DNA from 4 places in the Micromonospora sp. HUAS YX12 genome. Region 4 is predicted to be linked to each of the others. Evidence: riboswitches for the same ligand, from Rfam matches in the RefSeq annotation. Region 4 holds a riboswitch; each other region holds the start of a gene.
The links. Region 4 has a riboswitch for cyclic di-AMP ahead of ABIH81_RS22830 (transglycosylase family protein). Riboswitches for the same ligand answer to the same signal wherever they lie in the genome.
Positions count from the first base shown of each region.

Region 1: another riboswitch for cyclic di-AMP. It lies ahead of ABIH81_RS15755 (hypothetical protein); the one in region 4 lies ahead of ABIH81_RS22830 (transglycosylase family protein).
Region 2: another riboswitch for cyclic di-AMP. It lies ahead of ABIH81_RS07765 (NlpC/P60 family protein); the one in region 4 lies ahead of ABIH81_RS22830 (transglycosylase family protein).
Region 3: another riboswitch for cyclic di-AMP. It lies ahead of ABIH81_RS28700 (C39 family peptidase); the one in region 4 lies ahead of ABIH81_RS22830 (transglycosylase family protein).

Region 1 covers NZ_CP157974.1:3,223,872-3,228,021, forward strand. The annotation lists gene ABIH81_RS15745 (STAS domain-containing protein) at 418-777, shown strand; gene ABIH81_RS15750 (SRPBCC family protein) at 819-1,331, shown strand; gene ABIH81_RS15755 (hypothetical protein) at 1,360-2,436, opposite strand; cyclic di-AMP (ydaO/yuaA leader) riboswitch at 2,441-2,571, opposite strand; gene ABIH81_RS15760 (cation diffusion facilitator family transporter) at 2,715-3,629, opposite strand; gene ABIH81_RS15765 (AAA family ATPase) at 3,721-4,150, opposite strand, start outside.
Region 2 covers NZ_CP157974.1:1,547,157-1,551,306, reverse strand. The annotation lists gene ABIH81_RS07775 (NlpC/P60 family protein) at 1-16, shown strand, start outside; gene ABIH81_RS07770 (peptidoglycan recognition family protein) at 89-1,864, opposite strand; cyclic di-AMP (ydaO/yuaA leader) riboswitch at 2,111-2,245, shown strand; gene ABIH81_RS07765 (NlpC/P60 family protein) at 2,259-3,290, shown strand; partial or broken gene dcd (dCTP deaminase) at 3,355-3,630, opposite strand; partial or broken gene ABIH81_RS07755 (hypothetical protein) at 3,874-3,990, opposite strand.
Region 3 covers NZ_CP157974.1:6,053,143-6,057,292, reverse strand. The annotation lists gene ABIH81_RS28715 (acyltransferase) at 1-145, shown strand, start outside; gene ABIH81_RS28710 (hypothetical protein) at 226-570, shown strand; gene ABIH81_RS28705 (hypothetical protein) at 707-1,471, shown strand; cyclic di-AMP (ydaO/yuaA leader) riboswitch at 1,779-1,921, shown strand; gene ABIH81_RS28700 (C39 family peptidase) at 2,125-2,973, shown strand; gene ABIH81_RS28695 (alpha/beta fold hydrolase) at 3,185-3,931, shown strand; gene ABIH81_RS28690 (CDP-glycerol glycerophosphotransferase family protein) at 3,938-4,150, opposite strand, start outside.
Region 4 covers NZ_CP157974.1:4,791,868-4,796,017, forward strand. The annotation lists gene ABIH81_RS22820 (helix-turn-helix domain-containing protein) at 1-20, opposite strand, end outside; gene ABIH81_RS22825 (LLM class flavin-dependent oxidoreductase) at 68-1,630, opposite strand; cyclic di-AMP (ydaO/yuaA leader) riboswitch at 1,802-1,947, shown strand; gene ABIH81_RS22830 (transglycosylase family protein) at 1,946-2,596, shown strand; gene ABIH81_RS22835 (YbaB/EbfC family nucleoid-associated protein) at 2,780-3,229, shown strand; gene ABIH81_RS22840 (M4 family metallopeptidase) at 3,336-4,150, opposite strand, start outside.

The DNA of each region.
Region 1 (4,150 bases), 1.6 Mb from region 4:
TCTACCTCCTCGGGTGCCGAAGGCCGGCGGCCACTTCGGACTCCGGTGTTCATCCGGCGGGTTCACTGTCTCGGGCAGTGCCCCACCGGCGCGCCCGCCAAACCATGCCCGGGTCACGGGCGATCCGGGCGGCGATCGGGACGAACCACCCGAACGCGCCGGGACCGGTGCTCACGGGACGTGCGTGCGCCCGCTACCCTGGTCGGCGGATCGGCGGGCCCGCCCGGCCGCACGGCTGGCCGCGACCCGCCTTGAAGGGGAAACTGGAACCCGGAAGTCCGGATTGGGTACGCCCAGGTGTGCCCAGTCTGCGAATTGCTCATCCCGGGGGGTGGCGACCGGGCCGTTGGAGGAATACGCTCGGTCGCGGCCCGCGTACTGATGAGGCGCCCGTCATGGGCGAGTGGAGGTGCTCGCGTGAGCCTGTCGATCGTGAAGTCGGTGCGGCCGGGTGGTGTCGTCCAGATCGCGCCCCGTGGGGAGATCGACGTCGACACCGCGTACGAGGTGCGGGAAGCGATCGCCGAAGTGCTCGCGAAGGGCCGACCCTCGCGGATCGAGCTGAACATGCGGCTCGTCACGTTCATCGACTCGGTCGGCATCAGCGCCATGGTCGCGGGCTTCCAGACCTGCGAGGTCAGCGGCGTCAAGCTCGTGGTCATCGAGCCGAGCCGGTTCGTGCACCGGCAGCTCTGGGTGACCGGCCTGCTCGGCCTGTTCGGCGCGCCCGAGCCGTGGTTCGCCGACGACACCCCCGAGGTGCTGCCCGGCGCCTGAGCGCCGTTCACACCCCCTGCGGCCAGGGGACCTTCTACCCGTTGCCAGTCCGGCGCCGGTACGGGACGATCGTCGCGACGTACGACGGCGAGGGGGCCCGCTTGCAGAGCAGCGACAGCTTCAGCTACACCGTGCAGGCCCGGTGCAGCCGGGCCGAAGCGGTGGCCCTGCTGGGTGACCTGAGTCGCCAGGGTGAGCTGCATCCGCTGATCGTCCGGGTCCGGAAGCTGCCGTCCCGGCCGGGCGCGCTGGCCAGCTACGCGATCACCGACCGGCTGCAACTCGGCCCGCTGCACTTCCCGGTCACGTACCAGGCGGACGTGCTGATCGCCAGCGAGGACGAGGTGGTCACCGTGGCGCGGCAGCAGCCCGCGACGACGGTACGCAACCACACCCGGCTGAGCGACGAGCCCGACGGCACGGTACGCATCGACGTGGAGATCACGCTCACCGCGCCGCCGCCACTGTTCGGGTACGCGTTCCGCCAGGCCCGGGCGGCTCACCTGGGCCTGGCGGCGCGTCTCGGAGCGACCCTGGAGGACCGCCCGGCCTGATCCGGCCGACCGGCCCTCTCAGGCGCGCTCAGTACACCGACAGGTGCACGTGGTTGGTGTGGTCGCTGGACGGGTCGCCGTTGCCGCCGCTGTACGACTTCCACCCGCTGCTGGGCAGCCAGATCTGCTTGAACCAGATCACGTAGAGCACGGCGAGCGGGTCGGCGTTGCGCACGAGGTACGCGGCCAGGTTGTTGCCGTACGTCCGGTCGCCGCCGGTGGCCACGCCGCCGAAGCCGTTCTTCTGCGCGGCGAAGTCGCAGGCCCGCCCCTTCGGGTGTTCACCCGAGCCGCTGGGCCGGTGGCACGAGACGTACCGGGTGAAGCCCGCCGCCTTGGCCTGTTGCAGCGCGTGCAGCGTGCGCGGGGTGATGCAGCCGTTCGCCGGGGTCGGGTCGTTGACGCTGCACGACTCGGACGGCCAGGAGCCGTCCGAGTTGCGCGGCGCGGGTTTCGCGTTCTTGCTGGAGGTGCCCTGGACGCTGCCACCGCCGCTGCTGCTGCTGCGCGAGGGCCGGTCGTTCGCCACCTCCAGGGCGCGCTCGGCCTGCTCCTTGCGCTTGCCCATCACCGCCACCTGCTTGCGCTGCTCGCGGATCTCGCCGTCGAGCTGGGCGCGGGTGCGGGTGGCCTCGTCCCGGGTGGCGATCAGGTCGCGCAGCGTTCGGTCCTCGTGCGCGGCGACCTGCTCCAGCGCGGCGGCCCGGTCCATGAAGCCCTCCGGGCTGCTGCTGCCGAGCAGCGCCCCGGCGGTGCCCAGGCGGCCGTTGCGGTACGCCACAGCCGCGATCTCACCGACCTTGGCGTCCCGGACGGCCAGCTCGGCGCCGACCGTCTTGAGTTGTTCGTCGAGTTGCTTCTGGCGGCTCACCGACCGGTTCAGCGCCGCCTTCGCCTCCAGCCAGCCCTTGCCGGCCGCGTCGAGCTGGGCACGCAGTTCGGGCGTGCCGCCCTCGTCGTCGCCGGGCGCGGCGGCGAGCAGGCCGGTCGGCGGCGCCGCCGAGGCGGGGGAGGCCGGAACGGTCGCGACGCCGAGGGTCAGCGTCGCGACGAGCAGGGCCGCCAACCGGGCGGCCGTCCGTCGTACAGGTGCCACTGGGGGCATTCACACGTCCTTCCGTCAACGCCGACCGGGTTAGCTGACGGGTTCGGGACGGAAGATCCCTACCGCTGACGCGGATGCACCCCACGTACGTGGTTCCCCGGCTCGTCCCTTCGGACGATTAGGCGACGGCCGCCCCACCGGGACCGGTGGCGCCCGCGGGTGCGGCCGCGACCGAGACTACCGGCGCTGCCCGGGCACGGCTCCGTGGAGCAGTGCCACTAGGCGGGGCAAAACCGGCATAAGACTACATTAGGCACAGTGATTTAAGTGTGTCCTAATCACCACTCGGTCTGTCCGCACACGCCGGTCGACGCTCCGGGTTCGACCTGCAACGTGGCGTGATCGATGGAGAAGTCCTCGTGCAGGGCGGCCCGCGCGGCGGCCAGCACCACGCCCGGGTCCACGCCCGGGTCGGTGGTCAGGTGCGCCGACGCCACCTCCATGCCCGAGGTGAGCGTCCAGACGTGCAGGTCGTGCACCTCGGCCACGCCGGGCACCGCGGCCAGCCGGTCGTGCACGGCGGTCACCTGGAGGTGCTCCGGCGCGGCCTGCACCAGGATGCGCAGCGCGGCCCGGCCGAGCCGCCAGGTGCGCGGCAGGATGAACAGGCCGATCCCGACGGCGACCAGCGGGTCCGCCCACCACCAGTCGGTCACCGCGATGACCAGCGCGGCGGCGATCACGCCGAGTGAGCCGAGCAGGTCGCCGAGCACCTCCAGGTACGCCCCGCGCAGGTTGATGCTCTCCTTCGACCCGGCGCGCAGCAGCGCGAACGCGACGATGTTGGCGAGCAGGCCGAGCACCGCCACCACGAGCATCGGGCCGGCCAGCACCTCCGGCGGCTCGCCGAAGCGGCGAACCGCCTCGACCAGGACGTAGATCGCGACGGCGCCGAGCAGCACGGCGTTGGCGAGGGCGGCGAGCACCTCCAGCCGGTAGAGGCCGAACGTGCGCTGCGGATCGGTGGCGGCGCGGCGGGTGGCGGTGATCGCGGCCAGCGCCATGCCGATGCCGAGGACGTCGGTGAACATGTGCCCGGCGTCGGAGAGCAGCGCCAGTGAGCCGGTCGTGAAGGCGGCCACCGCCTCGACCACCATCAGAACGGCGAGCAGCGCGAAGGCGGCCCAGAGCCGGCCCCGATGGCGGTGCGCCGCGTTGGCCACCGCGCCGCTGTGGTCATGACCTGCGCCCACGCCAACACCCTCCCTGCCGCGTACCGGCCCGGCCTAATGTATGTTCACATCGCTATGTATGCAAGTGAACTGCGAGTGGCGGCGAGACCACTCACCCCACCGGGTCGAGCGTGGTGAGGCGCTGGGTCGCCCGGGACAGCGCCACGTAGAGCGTGCGTACGCCCGAGCCGGGGTCGGCCCGGATCTCGCTCGGTGCCACCAGCACCACGCCGTCGTACTCCATGCCCTTGGCCTGGAGGCTGGTGACGACCTGGAGCCGGCCCGCGCCGAGCGCGCCCAGCCAGCCGGCCACCTCGTCCCGGCGCGGCACCGGCGTGATCACGCCGACAGTGCCCTCCACCTGCGCGAGCAGCGCCTCGGCCGCGTCGACGGTGGCCGCCGGCAGGTCGGCGGCGGGCACGGTGCGCTCGATCGGCGGCACGCCCGTGGACCGGACCGCGTCGGGCAGCGGCAGGTCCGGGTAGAGCCGGCGGATCTCCGCCGCCGCCACCGCGAAGATCTCCGCCGAGTTGCGGTAGTTG
Region 2 (4,150 bases), 3.2 Mb from region 4:
CGTCCGGGTCAGCTGACCCGCACCCCCTGGCAGCGAGAAGGCCCCCGGTCCGTCACGGACCGGGGGCCTTCTCGTGTGCGGTGCCGGGTCAGCGCGGCGCGCCGACCGGGGACGGCAGGACCAGCACGTCGTCCAGGTTCACGAACATGATCCGGTGACCGAACTGGACCTGCACGTAGCGGTTCTCGCCGCGGACCACGGTCCGGTCACCCGGGGCCGAACCGTCGAACGAGACCGCCCGGTAGTACTCGCCGGGCAGCACCCCGCCGACCGCGTACCGCTGGCCGGCGGCGAACGTGTACTGCAGCGGCGAGATGGCCTGGTACGGGATGGTGTCCGGGTAGGCGGCCTGCTCCGGGTAGGCCCGCCCGTACACCGGGATGGTGGCCTTGCCGGGCCGCGGGGTCACCACGAAGCCGGTGGCCCACTTGGCGGTCGGCGCGGAGGCCGGGTTGAGGAACCACGCCTTCTGGCCGAGGTACCAGATCGCCGTCCAGTCACCCTGCCGGCCGGCGAGCGCGTACGTCTGGCCGGCGGAGGCGCGGGCGCCGTGGTCGGAGACGTACATCGTGTCCGGCGTACCGTCCGGGCGCAGCCCGAGGTCGTTGACGAGCGGGGCGTCCGGGCTCGGCGCGGTCCGCAGGATCACCGACGAGGAGCCGCGCGACGGGCACGGCTGCGCCGGCGGGGTGGGCGTCGGGACGCCGGGCGGCTGCTGGTTGCAGCCGAAGAACGCCGGCCGGTTGGTGGCGAAGTCCGGGTCGATGGTGACCAGGCCGGTACGGGGCGTGCCGGTGCTGCGGAACGGCGCCTTCATCAGGTCGAAGTAGTGCGACCAGTCCCAGTACGGACCCGGATCCCAGTGCATGCCGCGCACCGCGCCGGCGTTGATGCCGGGCACGTTGTCGTGGCCGATGATGTGCTGCCGGTCCATCGGGATGCCGAATTTCAGCGCCAGGTGGCGGACCAGCTTGGCGGAGGTCCGGTACATCGCCTCGGTGTACCAGGTGCCCTGACCGGCGAAGCCCTCGTGCTCCAGGCCGATGGACTTCGCGTTGACGTACCAGTTGCCGGCGTGCCAGCCCACGTCCTTGGTCTTGACGTGCTGGGCGATGTAGCCGTCCACCGAGCGCAGCGTGTAGTGCCAGCCCAGGTAGTCGGCCCGCTTCACCAGGTCGACGCTCGGGCCGAAGTAGCCCTCGGTGTCGTGGATGACGATGTACTCGATCTTCTGCTGCTTCGGCCGGTCGCCCAGGTCGTGGTTGCCGTAGTCGCCCGGGTCGTCGCTGAGCTGCTCGTACGGCGCGGGGATCCACTCGCAGGCCAGCCGCACCGGGCACTCCAGCCCGTCCGGCCGCTCGGCGTGGCGCAGGCCGAGGCGGGCCAGGCGGGAACGGTCCGGCTTCGCGGCGGTGGCGGCGAGCGTGACCCGCTGGCCGTCGTCGGTGGTCCGGCTGGCGCCCTGGCCGAGCTGGTCGTACACCTCGTCGGCGAAGGCCGCCGCCGCGTCGGAGGTGTCCGCGCCGGAGTACCGGGCCACCGCGGCGTACCAGGCCGCCGGGTCGGTGCCGGCGCCGACCGGCCCGCCCAGAGCCTTCTGGTACGACGCCAGCAGCGCCGCGCCACCGCGGATGTTCGCGGCCGGGTCGGTCCGCAGCGTCCGCGCGTCGAGCCCGGTCAGCGCGGCGGCCGCGTCGAGCGTCTGGAGCGAGGCGGGCGGCAGCGGGGTCTCCCGCTTCGGTGCGGCGGCCGTGGCCGGATCGAGCTTGAGCGGGCGGGCGTCGTCGCCGCGCGGATCCTCGTCCTCGTCGACGTGGGCGCTGCCCGGCGTGGCGAGGATGTGCGCGGCGTCGGTCAGGTGCATCGGGCCGTAGCCGCCGCTGGTGCTGGGTTGCCCGGTGTGGGTGTCCCAGCGGGACTCCGTACACCCGCGAGGGTCAATACCTTTCCAGCGGGTAATCAGGCCTGAAAGAAAATTTCACCTCCGCCCGGGTGCGGGCCCGCATCGCGTACGGAGTGTCACGCCGCTGGAAGTTGCGGATTGATAACGGTGGTCCCTACTCTGGTCAATCGTCGGCCGCACGTCTCACCGTCCAGCCCGGTCGGTGACGGTCCGACACCGCCGAGTCGCCTCCGGGCGAGCCGGGGAACCAGGTACCTGGGGTGAATCCGCAGCGATGCGGTAGGGCGGCTCCCTTCCCGCCCGAATCCGTCAGCTAACCCGGTAGGCGGTACGGAAGAAGGAGTACGGACGCCCGGTGGCACTCCATGCCCCGCGGCCGTCGTCGAACCGGTCGGTCGACCGGTCCACGGCTGTGCCGCGTACCCGCTGGTCCCGCTTCACCACCGCTCTCGCCGCCCTGGTCGGCACCGCCGTCGTCCTGACCGGCGGCGCCACGGCGGCACACGCCGAACCCTCGGTCGCCGAGATCGAGGCCCAGATCGACCGCGACTGGAACAAGCTCGAACCGGTCATCGAACAGGTCAACGCCGTACGCGAGCAGCTCGCCGCGCGGCGCAAGCAGGCCGACGCGCTCGGCCGGCAGATCGCACCCCTCCAGGCCCGGGTGGACGCCGCGCTCGGCCAGGTCGGCGGGCTCGCCGCCGACGCCTACAAGGGCGACAACCTCTCCACCGTGAACGCGCTGCTGGGCAGCCGCTCACCCGGTGACCTGGTCAACGGCCTGGAACTGCTCGACCGCTTCGCGCACCGCCAGCACGAGCAGGTGCGCTCCGTCGCCGCGCTGCGCGACGAGCTGGCGGCGAAGAAGAAGCCGCTGGACGAGATGATCGCCGGGCTGGCGCGTACCGAGGCCCAGCTCGCGGCGAAGAAGAAGCAGATCGACGCCGAGATCGCCGAGCTGGAGAAGCTGCGGCTCAAGGTGTACGGCAAGGGTGGCGGCGGCCCGCTGCGCCCGGCGCCGTGCCCGGCCGGCTACCCCGGCGGCCCGGCCGGGGCGGCGGTCAAGTTCGCCTGCGCCCAGATCGGGAAGATCTACGTCTGGGGCGCGGCCGGGCCGGACCACTTCGACTGTTCCGGCCTCACCATGGCGGCCTGGGCCAAGGGCGGTGTCTCGCTGCCGCACAACGCACGCCAGCAGCACGGCGTGACGAAGCGGATCAGCGGGGCCGAGCTGCGCGCCGGTGACCTCGTCTTCTACTACAGCGACCTGCACCACGTGGCGATGTACGTGGGCGACGGCTGGGTGGTGCACGCCTCCCAGTCCGGCAAGCCCATCACCATGAAGCGGGTCGACGACGGCGACATCAACAGCTACGGCCGCGTGTAAGGAAGGGCCCCCTCTTAACGCCTCCGGTAGAGGAGGGGGCCCCTATTAACAACTGTGGGCGCCGTCAGCGGGTCGGCCAGGTGCGCCAGCTCTGCCAGGACCGGCTCGGCGTCGGGCCGCGCTGCCCCTGGTAACGGGAGCCGTAGACGGCCGAGCCGTACGGGTGCTCGGCCGGCGAGGAGAGCCGGAAGATGCAGAGCTGGCCGATCTTCATGCCCGGCCAGAGCGTGATCGGCAGGTTCGCCACGTTCGACAGCTCCAGCGTGACGTGGCCGGAGAAGCCCGGGTCGATGAAGCCGGCGGTCGAGTGGGTCAGCAGGCCCAGCCGCCCCAGGCTCGAGTTGTGTGTGGGAATGAACGATCGCCCGGCGAGGAACATCCCGCGTGGATCGTTCACCTCGATGCAGCGAACAGGTACGGATTCCATCGGCTGTACGGCGACGATCGATCGAAATCGGTGGAAGCGATCGAGCTTCTGCCTGGCCAGTTTCCGAGGAAGCCGGAAAACCGGAACATGCGGCGTGAACTTCACCTGGTACGCCGGGCCCTTGTCGACGCCGTTGAGCATCGCCCGCTTCTTTCGTTTGACTGGTCGAAGGCCGAGGCTGGCGGCCAGTTCGACCACTGCGTCCGTCAGATGTTCCCTGGTGCTGACGAACTCACACCGACCCCGGTCATCGACGTGACCATCGGTGTCCATCAGTCCCTGTAGCAGGGCCACGCGCTGACTTATGTCCGCGGTCAGGTACAGCTGCGGCACATGCTTGTTCCCCAGCACTCCGAGACGTCTGAGGCAGCTGGAGAGAGAGTCGTTAGGCATGAACCTACCGGTGCTGTCGTCGCGGGTATGGCCCGTTCCA
Region 3 (4,150 bases), 1.3 Mb from region 4:
GCGCGTACCGGCCGCCGCGTCGGCGGTGCCGGCTCCGCGCCGGCCCGCCGAGGACGCCGCCACCCCGGCCGCCGACGGCGGCGCGACGTCCGTCACCGGCCGGGCCGAGGGCATCGAGTACGCCGGGCGGCGTCACCCGGACTGACACGCGCCGTCGCCTGCCGGTCGGTCCGCGACACGCCGTGCGGCGGTGCGTTCGTGGGGGTTCGGCGGTAATTTGTACCCGTGCTTCCGATCGCGCTCACCTGCCCCGTGTGGTGGGTCGCGCGCTGGACCGCCCGGATGCTCGCCAGTCTCGCCGTGGTCGTCGCCTGCTCGTTCGGCGCCGCCACGCTGCCGGCCGGTGTCGCCGCTGCCGCCCCTGCTCCGGCGGTCGCCGCCTCGGCGTACACGGTCACGGGCACCTCGACCGCCGCGCGGCCGGAGGCCGACCGCGTGGCCGAGCGGCCGGCCTCTCCCGCCGGTGTCCCGGCGCCCGCGCCCCGGGCGACCGTCCCGGCCGTCCCGGAGCCGGTCCCGGCCGGACGGGCCGCCGCGCCGGCCGGCCCGCGGGCCCCGCCCGCCCGCTGATCCGCCCACGGGCCGCGCCCGTTCCTCGCACCCACCGAACGTCATCCCCGCACCCGCCCTCGGCGCCCGTTCCACCGGCCGCCCCGGCGAGGTCGTGCGGGCCCTCCCGCCAGGTCCTTCCCGTGAGGTGCCGACCATGTCGCAGACCGCTCTGTACCACTTCCTCACCGCCGTGCCCGAGGCCGCCGCCATCTGGTCCTTCCTGCTGCTGCTCGCGCTGGGCCTGCTCGCCGCGCTCGTCGCCCGGCCCGAACGCGACGCCACGGAGGAGGCCGCCCCCGAGCCGGCCGACGCCGACGCCGCCCGTCGCGACGACCTGATCCGGTACGCCGAGGAGGTGGCGGTGGCCGCCGCCGGGGCCGCCCAGACGGCCCGTCGCCGCCGGGAGCGGTGGCTGGCCGCGCAGGACGAGGCGGAACGGGCCTGGACCGCGTACGACGAGGCGGACGCCGCCGCCCGCCGCCTGGCCGGCGCCGCCGCGCTGGCCGCCCCGCGCACACCGCGAACCCCGGCCGAGTACGCGGCCCGGGAGCGCTGGCTGCACCACGCCGCCATGACGGCGCACTGGCGGGGTGACCTGACCGCCCGTCAGCTCGCCGACGTGCTGGCGCGCCGCAACGGGTGGGATCCGCGCCGGCACCCGGCCGAGCAGGAGATCGTGCTGGCCCGCACCGTCCGGGACGGGCGCCGGGCCGGATGGGAGAGCGCCGCCGAGCGGGAACGGGCGGCCTGGCGGGACGCGGAACTCGCCGCCGAGGCCGCCCGGACGCTCGCCGCCGAGGCGTACGCGGCCACGGCGGCGCTGCGGCCCGTACCGGCGAACCGCAGCGCGACGACGAGCGGCCTGCCGGTCCCCGCAACCGTGCGGAACGCCCGGTGGCGCCCGGCCCGGGTCGGCTGAGGCGTCGTCTCGACCGAATCGTTACCCGGAATGTGGTGAGCCCGGTCACCCGGGCCGCCGAAACGGGCGCCGGGCGCAGAACAGGTCATCGAGTCGCGCAATTGCCGGGTCGCTGCTCGCCGTCTGTCCGCTTTCCGCCGCCGGGTGCTGTCGAAACGGCTTGTCCCATTGAGGGAAGTCAGTAACCGGGTGTGCCGAAATCCGTTACCGCCGAGCACGTTTGCGCAGGTGAGAGCGCTTGGCATGGAACATACCCACCGGTAGTGTCGGCGCGTCCGATGCGGTAACCGATCGCCGACGGCGACACCGCACCGACCCGCCTAATCGTGTCTCACGAACCGGGGACCCATGAGCAGCATCGGGGTGAATCCGCGGGCCGACGGCCCGCGGTAGGGCGTACTTCCCGCCCGAATCCGTCAGCTAACCCGGTCGGCGGCCACGGAAGGAGTACCCCTCGTGCCCACCCCTCGATCGTCCCCCCGCCTCCACGGCACCGCGGTGCCCGCGCTCGCCTGACGCGCGACCGGCAACCGCCCCCTGGGCGCCCGGCATCACGGGCGTTCCCGATCCCCCGGCCATCCGGCCCCGCGAGCACGTGCGAGTTCCTCCGCGTGCCGGGCCGGCGTGCGCCGTTCACGCCCGTGGAGGATTTCGTGAAGCACCACCTGAAGCGTCAGCTGCGACGGATCGTCACCGAACGCCCGTACCAGATCGTCGCCGGATCGGCCGTCGCGCTCGTGCTGGCCGCCGGCGCCGGCGCCGGCACCGTCGCCACCGCCGGTGACGACGCCCCGGTCCAGGAGAACACCGCAGCGGTCGCCGATCTCGGCGCCGCCCGCCTCGGCGAGCAGGCCGCCGGCCGCAGCGAGGCCCGCATCGCCGTACCGCAGACGTCGCCCAGCGCCTCCGCCGCACCCGGCGCGTCGCCGAGCGCCTCCCCGTCGAAGAAGGCCACGGCCGACCCGGACACCACGGCGAAGGCCAAGCCGAAGCCGCCGTCGAGCAAGACGCTCGACTACGACTACCAGGCGCAGATCAACTACTTCTACTGCGGTCCGGCCGCCGTGCGCAACGCGCTCAGCGCCGCGGGCATCGAGCGCAGCCAGGACGCGCTCGCCGGGCCCCTCGGCACCACCGAGATGGGCACCAACTCGGCCGAGGACACCACCCGGGTGCTCAACCAGCAGGTCAAGGGCAACCCGTACCGGACCCGCATGATTCCCGGCACCGCCACCCCGGCCCAGATGGACCGGCTCCAGGCCGACGTGGTCGAGGCGATCAGCAACGGCCGCGCGGTCGTCGCGAACGTCGCCGGTACCGCCACCGACACCAACGGCGGCTGGCACTCGTTCCCGGGCGGCCACTACGTCGCTGTGGTCGGCTACAAGGACGACGGCCGGACCGTACGCATCGCCGACTCGGCCGACCCGTCGCTGCCGTCGTACTGGGTCACCACGATCGACCTGGCGCACTGGGTCTCCACGCGCGGCTACTCCGCCTGACTCCCGCACGGCCCGAAGGCCGGCACCCCGCTCCCCGGGGTGCCGGCCTTCCCCGTCCCGCCCCGCCCCGCTGATCTTGCACTTGTGGCCCCGTCAAAGCGCGCAAGCCGGGCATCCCGCGGGCCGGAACCGCAAGGTCGACGGGCTGGTGGGCGCCGGCTTGGTGGGTTCGGTCTCGCGTGTCGTGTGCGGGCGGTGGCAGACTGCGCCAATGGGCGATGTGACGGGGAAGCGGCACCTGATTCTCCTGCACGGCATGGGTGCCACCGGCGAGGTGTGGCTGCCCTGGGCGCCGCTGCTGGAACGCCGCTGGCCCGGCCGCTGGCTCGCCCCCGACCTCGCGGGACACGGCTGGTCGCCCTCGCTCGACGGCTACTCGTTCGAGGCCCTGGCCCAGCGCGTGGTGGACGGGCTCGGCCCGGTCCGGCTCAGCCCGGACGACCGGCTGGTGCTGCTCGGGCACTCGCTCGGCGGCGTGGTGGCGCTGGCGCTCGCGGCCCGGCAGCGAGGGCTTCCGGTCGACGCGGTGGTGGGGCTCGGCATCAAGGCGGTCTGGTCCCCGGCCGAACTGGCCAAGTCGGCGGAACTGGCCGCCCGGCCGGTCACCTGGTTCGCCACCCGTGACGAGGCGGCCCGCCGCTACCTGCGGGTCTCCGGGCTCGCCGGGCTGTTCGCACCGGACCATCCGGTGGTGGAGGCGGGGCTGCGCCGGGTGGACGGCCGCTGGCGGCTCGCGATGGACCCGGCCGCGTTCGCGGTCGGGGAGCCCCGGCTGCCGGCCCTGCTGGCCGCCACCGGTGTGCCCGTGCTGCTGGCCCGGGGCGAGCTGGACCCGATGGTGACCGACGCGCAGCTCAAGGAGCTGGGCGCGCCGGTGGCGACGCTGCCCGGGCTGGGCCACAACGCGCACGTCGAGGATCCGGAGGCGGTGCTCGCCCTGCTCGACCCGTACCTCTGAGCGGGCCTACACCCCGGCGCGCGGCGCCGGGACCGCCCAGTTGGGTTCCAGCTCCCGGCGGGCGGCGGTGAGGAACGCCTCGGCGTACCCGTCGGCGGGGAAGTCGCCCAGGTACCGGGTCCGCGCCGCCCAGCGCTGCGCCGCCTTCGGGTCGGCGTCGAGCAGGTCGGTGAGCACCTCGTCCACGTTGGACATGTCACGCCGCAGCACGTAGCCGGA
Region 4 (4,150 bases):
TGCGCAAGGAGGTCCGTCATGGCGTCGACGGTACCGCCCTGACTTAGGGAAACAAAAGTCAGCTACCTCACAGCTGGCCGGGGAAGAAGCCGTGCCGGGCCAGCGGCTCGACGATCTGGTGCTCCTCGTACGACAGGTGCGACAGCAGCGTGTCGGTGAGCAGGTCCACCGCCTCCTGGAGTCCGGTGAAGTCGCCGGGCCGGCGGACCAGCTCCACGAGCGCCCGGTCGACGCTCTCCACCACCCCGTGGATCACCACGTGCTCCTCCTCGAGGCGGTCCAGCACGGCCGCCAGCCCGGCTTCGGAGCGGCGCAGGTGCGGGAAGATCGAGGCGTCCTCCAGCCCGTGGTGCTGGGTGACCATCGTGCAGTAGGCCGCGCAGTACGCACCGAGCGTCCAGTTGTTCTGCCGCATGGTCATCTCGTTGAGCGCGGCCCGCGCCCGGCCCGGCGTGACCGAGCCCCGCTTGACCTGCTCCAGCAGGTCGCGCACCTGGGCCAGCTCCTGGCGCAGGTGGTCGTGCACGTCCACCAGGTGCTGCCCGGCGGCCTGTCCCCGGGCCGGGTAGACCTGTCCGGCCGGTGGCGGCGGGGCGCTCGGGCGGGTGGACTCGTCCCAGGGGCGGCGCGCGCTCAGGCGTACCCCCGGGTCGGGGGTGGGGGTGACGCCGAGCGTGCTCGGGCCGCCGGCGGCGGTCTGCTCGTCGTCGGCCGCGCGGGCGCCGCCGACGGGCGCGGCGCGTTCGGCGGCGACCATCTCGCGTACGGCGGGCGCGACCTCCTGACCGAAGATCTGGATCGCGCGCGGCTCGTCGCTGCCGAGGATGAACGTGGTGATGCCGTGCTCCAGCGTGAGCCCGGCCAGTTCCTCCACCCACTGCTCCGGCGGCCCGGCCAGGAAGCCGGCCGACGAGCGGGCGAACGTGCCGGTCACGTTGAGCATGCGGCGGATCGCGGCCGGGTCGCGCCCTGCAGCCCGAGCGCCCTCGTCCACGAGCGCGTTCAGGGCGGGCAGCTCGCCGGGGCCCTTCGGCAGGTACGACAGGGACGGCAGCCAGCCGTCCGCGGCGCGGCCCACCAGGCGCAGCATGCGCGGCTTGTACGCGCCGACCCAGATGCCCACCGGGTGCGCCGGCGCCGGACCGCGCTTGGCGCCCACCACGCGGTAGTGCTCGCCGTCGACCCGGATCATGCCGCGCCGGTCGGTGTCCCAGACCTCGCGGATCACCCGGATCGCCTCGTCCAGGGCCTCGACGGCGGCGCCGGGGGACAGGCGTCGCCCGCCGGCCGCCTCGATCGCGTCCCAGAACGCGCCCGCGCCGAGTCCCAGCTCGACCCGGCCGCCGGTGAGCAGGTCCAGGCTGGCGATGCTGCGGGCCAGCACCACCGGCTGGCGCAGCGGCAGGTTGAGCACGTTGCCGGCCAGGCGGATGCGCTCGGTGGCGGCGCCCACGTAGGACATCAGCGTCCAGGTGTCCAGGAAGCCCGGCTGGTACGGGTGGTCCTGGAACGTGACCAGGTCCAGCCCGACCTGCTCGCAGAGCCGGGCGAGCGCCACCACCTGGTCGGGCTGCCCGGCGGCGGGCGTGAGGAAGCCGCCGAAGGTCAGCTCGTGTCCGTGATCGGTCATCCGTCCCGCCCTCCCGTGATCTTGCCTGGCCCTGCCACCGTAGCGCCGCCGCCGGTAGCCCGGCCGGGTGAAGAGCGTCACAAGAAGTGGACGATCGTCGCAAAACGTCCCTAGCGTCGGTTTCGTTCGCAGACGCGGACACCGCGGGCCGGAAACGCCAAATCCCGCCGCCGGCACCGGTAACCGAACCTCGCGCGGGAGCGGGGGAACCACACGTTCCACGGTGCACCGTCACCTCGGGGTGAAGCCGCCACCGGCGGCCGGGCTCCTCGGCCCGAACCCGACAGCTCACCTCGTCGGCGTGGAGGAATCCACATGGCAACTGAATACTCAGCCCGAAGCCGCCGTACCGCTCTCGCAGCGGTGGTGGCCGGCGCCGCCGTCGGCGCCGCGGCCCTGTTCGGTCCGGCCGCTCCGGCCAGCGCGGGCGTCAACTGGGACGCGGTCGCGCGCTGCGAATCAGGCGGCAACTGGAAGATCAACACCGGTAACGGCTACTACGGCGGGCTCCAGTTCTCCCGCGCCACCTGGAACGGCTACGGCGGGCAGAGGTACGCCGCCCGCGCCGACCTGGCCAGCCGGTCCGAGCAGATCGCCGTCGCGGAGAAGGTACTGCGCGGGCAGGGCGTCGGCGCGTGGCCGGTCTGCGGCAGGAAGGGCGGCTCGGCGAGCGCCGGGTCGGCCAGGTCCGAGAAGGCCGCCCCGAAGAAGTCGGCTCCGAAGAAGACGGCCCCGAAGCGGGCCACCACGCGCAGGGCCGTGCCGGAGCGGCCCGCGACGAAGGCCGAACCGCGGCCCGCGCCCGGCGCCGGGACGTACGTGGTCCGGCGCGGGGACACGCTGTCGGAGATCGCCGTGGCGCAGCGTGTCGACGGCGGCTGGCGTGTCCTGCACGAGCGCAACCGCGCAGTGGTCGGCGACGACCCGGGCCTGATCTTCCCCGGTCAGCGGCTGCGCCTGCGCTGACAGCGGTCCGGAGAACGCCCGGCCGGTCCGTCCGGCCGGGCGTTCGCGCGCGACACGCCGTATCGCCGGTGTCCGGCCTGCTCCCGGCGCCGGGGCGCGGCCCGCGAGAGCCGGTGACCGGGATTCGTCGGAGCCGGTTGCTAGGGTCACGGTGCTCGGCTAAGACGTGAAGAAAGCGCGGATATGACCAACGACCCGTTCTCGGCGGCCGCGAGCCTCGACGAGCTGCTGACCCGCACGCAGCAGGCGCTCACCGCGATGCGCTCCCGGGCCTCGGCGCACGCCGACGGCGAGCCGGGCGACCTGCTCCGGGCCGAGGGCACGGCCGCCGGCGGGCGGGTCCGCGCGGTCGCCGTCCAGGGTGGCCGGCTGGATTCCGTGGCGATCGACCCGGAGCTGGCCGGCGAGCCCTTCGACGTCCTCTGCGGACACCTCGTCGCCGCCGCCAACGCGGCGCTGTCCGAGCTGGACGCCCAGGTCAGCGCATCGGCGCGGGCCGACGCCGACGCGCTCGCCGCCCGGCTCGGCAGCATGGGCGACCAGGCCGAGCTGTTCGGCCGCGCGATGCACGAGGCGGCCGCGCGGATCCACCGCGACCGCGGCACCCCGTCCCGGGCCGGGCGCCCGGCCTGACCCGGCGGCCGGCGTGACGCTGCGACGCTCAGCCCCGAAACGACGGGGCCGGCCTGACAGGACGAGGCGGCCGGCCGCCGGGAGGAGGACGACCGGCCGCGCACGGTCAGCTCAGGGTGACCGCGGTGTCGTCGACGACGAAGGACGTCTGCAACGAGCTGTCCTCCACGCCGCTGAACGAGACGGTCGCCGTGGTGCCGGCCAGCGACGAGACGTCGAAGGACCGCTGCACGTAGCCGGTGGCCTTGTTCAGGTTGGAGTAGGTGGCCAGCGTGGTGCCGCCCGCCTTGACGGTGAGCTTGTCGTACGCGGTGCTGGTGGTCGACTCCGCGCTGTCGATGTGCAGCCAGAAGCTCAACGTCGCCCGGCATCCGGCCGGGATCGTCACCGACTGGCTGAGCGTGTCGGTGTGCGACGAGCCGTACCCGTCCAGCCACGCCTTGTACGAGCCGCCGTGTGCGGCCTGGCCGCTGTCGGTGGTGATCACGCCGGACGAGGCGGTCCAGCTCACGTTGCCCGACTCGAAGCCCGGGTTGGCGAGCTTGTTGCCGGAGCAGCCGCCCGGCGGCGGGGTGGTCGTGGTGCTCGGGGTGGGCGTCGGGGTGCCGCCGGCGCAGGTCGGGTCACCGGACTGGGCCGGCACGCTCACGGCGTCCCAGGCCGCTTTGACCGTGTTGAACTCGGCGCAGCTGCTCGGGTAGAGGTTCTTCGCCGCCTGGAGTGTCCAGGTGCGGTACTTCAGGTACGACGAGGAGGAGGTCTTCAGCAGCATCGCGTTGTACATGATCTTCATGGCCTTCTGGATGCCCAGGCCGGTCACGCTGCTGCCGTTGCAGGTCGAGCTGGACGGCTGACCGTTGGTCGGGCTGCTGCCGTTGGCCAGCAGGTAGAACCAGTGGTTGCCGGGGCCGGCCGCGGCGT